One region of the Herbaspirillum sp. NPDC101397 genome, then DNA from elsewhere that is predicted to be linked to it. Evidence: predicted binding sites of a transcription regulator. Region 1 holds the regulator's gene; the other holds the start of a gene.
The links. Region 1 encodes sigma-54, which starts transcription at its own class of promoters, with help from an activator protein. Its sites were predicted from a motif close to TGGCANGNAANCTGCTTT; they were not measured.
Positions count from the first base shown of each region.

Region 2: the regulator sigma-54 is predicted to act here: its motif matches at 2,303-2,320, upstream of ACIROW_RS07795 (ANTAR domain-containing response regulator).

Region 1 covers NZ_JBIWNS010000004.1:85,117-89,325, forward strand. Annotated here, with positions in the region: gene lptA (lipopolysaccharide transport periplasmic protein LptA) at 1-155, shown strand, start outside; gene lptB (LPS export ABC transporter ATP-binding protein) at 157-900, shown strand; gene ACIROW_RS10870 (RNA polymerase factor sigma-54) at 934-2,415, shown strand; gene hpf (ribosome hibernation-promoting factor, HPF/YfiA family) at 2,539-2,892, shown strand; gene grxD (Grx4 family monothiol glutaredoxin) at 3,194-3,505, shown strand; gene ACIROW_RS10885 (UbiX family flavin prenyltransferase) at 3,516-4,115, shown strand; gene ACIROW_RS10890 (SDR family oxidoreductase) at 4,164-4,209, opposite strand, start outside.
Region 2 covers NZ_JBIWNS010000002.1:669,543-673,751, reverse strand. Annotated here, with positions in the region: gene ACIROW_RS07820 (hypothetical protein) at 1-196, shown strand, start outside; gene ACIROW_RS07815 (glycine zipper 2TM domain-containing protein) at 304-519, shown strand; gene ACIROW_RS07810 (hypothetical protein) at 613-936, opposite strand; gene ACIROW_RS07805 (DUF3309 family protein) at 1,042-1,200, opposite strand; gene ACIROW_RS07800 (autotransporter outer membrane beta-barrel domain-containing protein) at 1,274-2,116, opposite strand; gene ACIROW_RS07795 (ANTAR domain-containing response regulator) at 2,567-3,193, shown strand; gene ACIROW_RS07790 (CmpA/NrtA family ABC transporter substrate-binding protein) at 3,631-4,209, shown strand, end outside.

The DNA of each region.
Region 1 (4,209 bases):
GCGTGACCGATGAAGTCAACGGCGAGTTCATCTCCTACGACAGCCGTGCCGAGTTCTATTCGGTCAACAACACCAACACCGGCGAAAGCAAACCCGGCGGCGGTCGCATCACCGCGATCATCCAGCCGCGCGTCGATTCTTCGAAGGGCCAATAAGATGGCGATCAGTTCTCTCGTAGTACGCGGATTGCAAAAGAGCTATGGCGCGCGGCAGGTCGTTCGCGACGTCTCGCTCGAAGTCGCCAGCGGCGAAGTGGTCGGCCTGCTCGGCCCCAACGGCGCCGGCAAGACCACCTCGTTTTACATGATCGTCGGCCTGGTGCCGTCCGACGGCGGCGAGATCGATCTCGACGGTTCGGCGATTTCTCGGCTGCCTATCCACGAGCGCGCGCAGCTCGGCCTGTCTTATCTGCCGCAGGAAGCCTCGGTGTTCCGCAAGCTCAACGTGGAAGACAACATCCGCGCCGTACTGGAACTGCGCAAGGAAAACGGCAAGTCGCTCAGCCGTGATGAAATCGAAGGCCGCCTCAACAGCCTGTTGCACGAATTGCAGATCGAGAAGCTGCGCGAAAGCCCGGCACTGTCGTTGTCCGGCGGCGAACGCCGGCGTGTCGAAATCGCCCGTGCGCTGGCGACCGATCCGCGCTTCGTGCTGCTCGACGAACCATTCGCCGGTATCGATCCGATCGCCGTGATCGAGATCCAGCGCATCGTGCGCTTCCTCAAGGAACGCGGCATCGGCGTGCTCATCACAGACCACAACGTGCGCGAGACCCTGGGCATTTGCGATCGCGCCTACATCATCAACCAGGGCACCGTGCTGGCCAGCGGCAGCCCTGACGACATCATCGCCGATGAGTCCGTCCGCCGCGTGTATCTGGGCGAACACTTCCGCATGTAATCCGCAGGCAATACGCTGCCAACTGAAAACTGAATGAAACAATCCCTCCAGCTTCGCACCTCTCAGCATCTGGCATTGACGCCGCAGTTGCAGCAGTCGATCCGTTTGCTGCAGCTGTCGACGCTGGAACTGCACCAGGAACTGGAACAGATCCTGTCGGACAATCCGCTGCTGGAACGCCTCGACGATGCGCTCGACAATTCCGTGCGGCTGCTTGCCGACGGCGCCCTCAGCAGCCCGTCTTCGGCGCAGGCGGAGCCGGTCGAAAACAGCGCCGCCAGCGCTGCACCCGCGGAAGGCGAAGCCGGCGATCCGCAGGACAGCGCAAGCGGCGACGAGCATGCGAGCGGCGATGCCGACTGGAGCTTCGACGACGTCGCCCGCACCGGCAAGACACCCGACGACGAAGACTCGCGTCCGCAACTCGAAGCCCACGACGTCACGCTGCGCGAACACCTGCAGGAGCAGACCCGCCTGACCGTGCGCAGCTTGCGCGACCGTGCGCTGATCGAACTGATCGTCGATGCGATTGACGACCATGGCTATCTCGAAGAATCGCTGGAAGAAATCCACGCGCGCCTGCCCGAAGAACTGGAAATCGAACTTGACGAACTGACCATTGCACTGAAGCTGCTGCAGAGCTTCGAGCCGGCCGGCGTCGGCGCGCGTAGCGCCTCCGAATGCCTGGCGCTGCAGGTCCGGCGCTTGCCGAAAGTTGCCTTTGTCACACGCCGGCTGGCGCTGACCATCGTTGAAGATTACCTGGCGCTGTTCGCCCAGCGTGATTTCAATAAAATCAAGAAAGCGCTCGGTTGCGACGATGAAGACCTGCGCGAGGCGCAAGCCGTGATTCGCCAGTGCCATCCACATCCCGGCGCCATGTTTGCATCGGGCCGATCCGACTACGTGGTGCCCGACGTGATTGTCAAAGCGTCCAAGGACGGCTGGCAGGTTTTGCTCAACCACGACGTGATGCCACGGCTGCGCGTCAACGCCATGTACGCCAACGCACTCAAGCAAGCCAAGGGCGACGGCTCGCTCGGTTCGCAGCTGCAGGAAGCCAAGTGGCTGATCAAAAATATGCGTCAGCGCTTCGACACAATTTTGCGTGTCGCCCAGGCAATTGTTGAGAGGCAACGCAACTTTTTTTCACATGGCGCCGTTGCCATGAGACCCCTTGTGTTGCGCGAAATAGCTGATACACTGGGTCTACACGAGAGCACTATTTCTCGTGTAACGACTCAGAAGTACATGCTGACCCCGCATGGCATGTTTGAGTTGAAATACTTCTTCGGCAGCCACGTCGCAACAGAAACCGGAGGTGAAGCTTCCTCCACTGCGATACGGGCTCTCATCAAACAACTGATAGGAGCAGAAGACCCTAAGAACCCACTCTCTGATAGCAAGATTGCAGATATGTTGGCGGAACAGGGCATGGTGGTGGCGCGACGTACCGTCGCGAAATACCGCGAAGTGCTCAAAATTCCGCCGGTGAATCTCCGCAAATCTCTGTAAGTTTTTCTGTAGCAAAGCATCGTTGCTGTGTTCTGTTGAGTTCGGGTGTTTTGTTCTGGTGCTGCCTGCAAGCAACCGGACAATGCGTAAGAACCTCCAGCAATCTCACGATAGGAGTGCTGTATGAATCTGACCATTAGTGGCCATCATCTCGATTTGACCCCCGCCATCCGCGAGTACGTGCAAAACAAGCTGACGCGCATCAAGCGCCACTTTGACCATGTGATCGACATCAGTGTCATTCTCAGCGTAGACAAGCTGACCGAAAAAGAAAAACGCCAGAAGGCAGAAATAAACGTTCATATCAAGGGGAAAGACCTGCATGCCGAGAGCATTGCACACGACCTGTACGCCGCCATTGACATGCTGATCGACAAACTGGATCGCCAGGTGATCAAGCACAAGGACCGCGTGCAAAACCATCACTCGATGGCAAAACGCCTGCCGGAAGAACCGTTGCCCGCAGCTGCCTCGTGATAGCCAACTAGCCGGCGGACTGGACCGGCACCAAAAAAAGGGCGCGCAAGCGCCCTTTCTTGTTTCTGCAACGACAACTTCATCGCGTATTTTCAATATCTTTCAAAATCTTTTACACTTTTTCCCCACCTGCCTCGCAAGGCATCTCTTGCAATCCTGCAAATCATTTACATGTTGGTCACAGCAGCCCACCCGCGCCGTGTTGCCTGAAAGACATTCCCCTGTGCAACGGCACTCTCCCAACGCGCACGCCCGCTTTTTCATATAATGGCGGCATTGCGAACTTTTTGAAGGTGTAGTCATGAGCGAAGTCCAATCCTGGATCAAGGAAACCGTTACCCAAAACCCTGTCGTGCTGTTCATGAAGGGCACCGCGCAATTCCCGCAGTGTGGCTTCTCGGGCAAGGCGATCCAACTGCTCAAGGCCAGCGGCGCGGAAAACATCGTCACCGTCAACGTGCTGGAAAGCGCCGACGTGCGCCAGGGCATCAAGGAATACTCGAACTGGCCGACCATCCCTCAGTTGTACGTCAAGGGCGAATTCATCGGCGGCTCCGACATCCTGAGCGAAATGTACGAATCGGGCGAACTGCAAACCCTGTTCAAGGGCTGATCCCCTGTCCATCGCGACAAATTCCGCACCGCCGCGCCGCCGCCTGATCGTCGCCATCACCGGCGCGACCGGCGTGGCGTACGGCGTGCGCCTGCTGGGCGTGCTGCGCGACGCCGGTGTGGAAACCCATCTGCTGGTATCCGAAGCCGGCGTGCTGAACCTGCATCAGGAACTCGACATGAGCCGCAAGGACGTCGAGGCGCTGGCCGACGTGGTCCATCCGGTGCGCGATGTCGGCGCTTCGATCGCCAGCGGTTCATTCACGTCCTCGGGCATGATCGTTGCGCCCTGTTCGATGAAGACGCTCGCCGCCATCGCCAACGGCCTGTCCGACAATCTCATCTCGCGCGCCGCCGACGTGGTCCTGAAAGAACGCCGCCGCCTGGTGCTGATGGTGCGCGAAACGCCGTTCAATCTCGCCCACCTGCGCAACATGACCAGCGTCACCGAAATGGGCGGCATCATCTTCCCGCCCCTGCCCGGTTTCTATCATCGCCCACAATCCATCGAGGAAATGATCGACCACACGCTGGGCCGCGTGCTTGACCTCTACGACATTGCGCATGCGCTGACACCGCGCTGGGCCGGTCTAAAAAACCAGCAGACATAAAAAAAACGCTGCCTTGAGAGCAGCGTTTTTTCTTTGCGGAAGAGCGTATCAACCTCGACCGATGAACGGCATCTTGGTCGCCATCACCGTCATG
Region 2 (4,209 bases), on a different contig from region 1:
AAACACTGCCAGGTCCAAAGCCGTATCCGGTGCGGACAAGAAAAAATTCCTCTATCTCGACATGGTTCAGCGCAAGCATCCCCAATCGATCCGCAATGCGGTCATCGTGTATGAGCATCCCGGTTTGAAAAAACAGACCTGCGATGCCAAGGACGCGAAAAGTGTAAGCGAATGTTTGCGTAGTCCATCGACATGAAACTCGCACGTTGAACGTGGTCTAAAAATTACCGGCTCATCATTTGAGTCCACGAGAATCGACTGCTGCATCCCGCAGCAACAACCATTTTTTGAAGAGGTGTCATCATGAAAATAACACATAAAATCGCAGTGACTTCGATCACTGTCTGTGCCCTGACAATCCTGAGCGGTTGCAGCGGCATGTCGGCCCGGGATCGCGATACGGCTGTCGGCGCCGGCGTCGGAGCAGTCGGCGGCGCAGTGCTGACCGGCGGTAGCGCCATCGGTACTGTCGGCGGCGCAGCAGTCGGCGGCGTGATCGGTAATCAGGTCGGCAAGTAAGCGCGGACAAACTGCCTTGCAATGAAAAAGGGGACCTGCGGGTCCCCTTTTTGCATCCGTGAGCAGTATGGGCTCATCTTGACTGCGTCATGCTCATTCTGCTGCGCTGCGCGCTTTCAGGATGCGTTTGGCGCGCGCCAGGTCGCTGTTCATGTGGGCGCGTGCATCCTTGCGGCAAGCCTTGGCTTCGGCGCCCTTGAGCGGCTTGCACTCCTGCAGTGCCTGCGCACCGGCGGCGCGGGCTTCTTTCACCAGCGTCTTGTAATGCAGCTGGGCGGTGTCGTCGCCTTGGTACCAGCGTGCGGGATCTTCCTGGGAAACGTCTTCTTCGGCGGCAAACGACGGCGCGTGCGCGGCAAGGCCGGCAGCCAGCAGGAACGGCAGCAGAAGCAGATGTGGTCGGCGATTTTTTCTCATCGTTGCAGACTCCTCCGGTAAAAATGATGAACGGCGCTGCACCATCAAGATGCAACGCCGTCCATCATATCCTGTTTGCCCTGCGTGGCAGGGAAAACCCCCGGTCTATAGTCGTCCGAGCAACACCAGGATCAGCAGGATGATGACGATCGTGCCGGCAATCCCGCTGGGGCCATAACCCCATGAACGGCTATGCGGCCAGGTCGGCAGGGCGCCGATCAGGATCAGAATAAGAACGATCAGAAGTATGGTGCCGAGTGTCATGTTGTTCTCCTTGTTGTTACTGCAGGGTTGCAGCGTTCATCGTCGCCATGCGGAATTCCGCATGGCGTCCATGTTAGAAACGGACCTTCACGTAAGCCGAAGGCCCTTTAAGACGAATATCCAGATTGGCGTCGTTGATGGCGCCGCCGCCGTCGCGGTTGATCTTGATGCGGGTAATGCCGTAGTCGGCGCCGATACCGAGGTTGGCCAGCGGATACCACTCGGCGCCGAGTGCTGCGCCATAAATGTGGCCGGTGACCTTGCCCCAGTTTTTCTTGACGCCGGAGGCTTCTGCATAAATGCGGAAGTCTTTACTGAAGGCATGTTTCCAACCGAGTTCCAGCAGGGGCGCCCAGGTCTTTTCGGAGTAGCTGTCGCTGAAGGTGCCGGCGGCGCCGTTCAGTGTGGCGGATGCATTGACGTCAATCTTGGCGCGATAGTAGCCGGCGCCGAGTCCGATGCCGAAGACGTCATTGCCTTGTCCGATCCACCACTTGTAGGCCAGCGACGCCATGTCGACCTGGATGTTGGCGTCGCCGTTGGCGTTGAGGGTTGAGCCGGTGCCGACAGGAATGGTGCGGTTGATGGCGCCGCCGTAATTCTTTTTGTACGTGAAATAGTCGAACGACAAGCCCTGGCTGTCGAACAGCAGCAACTCTGCGCGCACGCGCGGCAGGGCGGTGCGATCGCGGTCAATGTCGCCGGACTGATACGAGCCGTATTGGGAGTTGGCATTGACCCGGAAAGTCGGGTCAACATAGTAGGCGCCTGCCGACAAGCTGAAACGATCCAGCGCGGGCGAAGGATCAGCCAGCGCGCTGGCAGAGGTCAGCGCAAGTGCGCTGCCGGCGGCAAAATAAGTAACGAATTGCACGGACTTGCCGACGGCCGGCAGGCAACGAATGCGACGTGACATGGGTAATCTCCTCCTGGCGGAAAGCCGAATCAAAAATAGTGTCCACTGTGCGAAGGCAGTTGACGCAATGGATGTTAACAACCGCCTTGCTTACGGTAGATAGGCGTCTTCCTCAATTTCCTGTAGGAAAAGGCGAGTTGCGCAGTAGGGAATACGGCATGGCGATGCGACCGCGTCACGTTTTTCTGGTTTGATTTTTGCTTGCATGATGCTGACGGTGCAGCAGGCAGAACGCGAAAAGAATGCATCACAAGATGATGGAAAGTGTGCGGCATTTCCAAATGGGTTACTATTCGCCCGCTGCATCCGGGGATATTCGGGCGGGCATGCAGCGTGGAGGTGTGGCAACATGAAGCCGGTGCAATCCGGTATGGGATGTGCCACAGCCACCCAGACCCGTAACGCGTTCAGAATCGATTTACGATGTCCAGGCGAACATTGGAACCTCACATGCGCAATCTACGCATTGTCGTCGTCAACACCATCATCGACCATGCCGATGATGAGACCGACACCGACCTGCAGGAGCAGGCCGAGCGTGGCAAAGCCTTGCGCATCGGCTTGCTGGAGGCCGGCTACAACATCATCGCCTCGCTGCCGGCCGACCTGTACCTGCCCGAGCGCATCGCCCAGCTTCAGCCCGACATGATCATCATCGACGCCGAGTCTGATGCGCGCGACGTGCTCGAGCACATCGTCATCGCCACGCGCGACGAGCGCCGCCCCATCGTCATGTTCACCGAAGACGACAACACCAGCACCATGGAAGCCGCCATGGAAGCCGGCGTCACTGCCTACATCGTGGCCGGATTGCAAGCTGAACGCATCAAGCCGGTGCTCGACGTGGCGCTGGCGCGCTTCCGCCAGGAGCAGAAGCTGCTGACCGAATTGTCCGACACCAAGCACAAGCTGGCCGAACGCAAAGTGATCGAGCGCGCAAAGGGCCTGCTGATGTCCCGCCACAAGCTGTCGGAGGACGAAGCCTATCAAAAGCTGCGCAGCATGGCCATGAACAAGAACCTCAAGCTCTCGGAAATCGCCCAGCGCCTGCTGGACGTCGAAGACTTGCTCGGCTGACACTTTTCCCGCATGCGGCGGCGTGCATGCACCGCCAAATTGGTGCGCAGCACAAAGGCGGTGCGCCTCCACGCTTGCAAACTCCCCTCGCTTTCCTTTCAAACCTGTTACGCCGGATTGTCGCTTTGCCCATGAGCGGCGCGGCTTTTAAGTGTTTTATAAGCTGCTTGGCACGCTCTTTGCTGAATCGTCTGCATTAGCGCAAGGTTTGCGCAATGAACGATCCGGCCAATGGCGGTCGGATCCATCCAAGACAAAGGCGTCTTTCGACATGACTCAGTGCATGCCGAAGGGACGCCTTTTTTTTTGCCGCCGAACAAATGGGGAATGCGATGGAATTCAAAGAGCAAGCGAGCAAGGCCGTGGAAGCTGTGAACGAAGTGGATTTCAAGCGTCGTCAATTGATTCAGACTGCAGGACTTGCAACGGGAGCGAGCATGTTGGGACTAGCCACGGGAGGAGCCTGGGCGGCCGGCTCCGATAAACCGGAGAAGGAAGAAGTGAAGATCGGTTTCATTCCGCTGACCGATTGCGCTTCCGTCGTGATGGCCTCGGTGCTCGGTCTCGACAAGAAATACGGCATCAAGATCGTGCTCAGCAAGGAAGCCTCCTGGGCCGGCGTGCGCGACAAGCTGACCAACGGCGAGCTGGACGCGGCGCACGTGCTCTACGGCCTCATCTATGGCGTGCAGATGGGCATCGGCGGGCAAAAGAAAGACATGGCCGTGCTCATGAACCTGAACAACAATGGCCAGGCCATCACGCTGTCGAAGAAGATCGCCGACAAAGGGGGCGTCGACGGTCCGTCGCTGGCCAAGCTGATGCAAACCGACAAGCGCGAATACACCTTTGCGCAGACTTTCCCGACCGGCACCCACGCGATGTGGCTGTACTACTGGCTGGCCGCCAACGGCATCAATCCGATGAAGGACGCCAAGGTCATTACCGTACCGCCGCCGCAGATGGTGGCCAACATGCGAGTCGGCAACATGGATGGTTTCTGCGTTGGCGAGCCC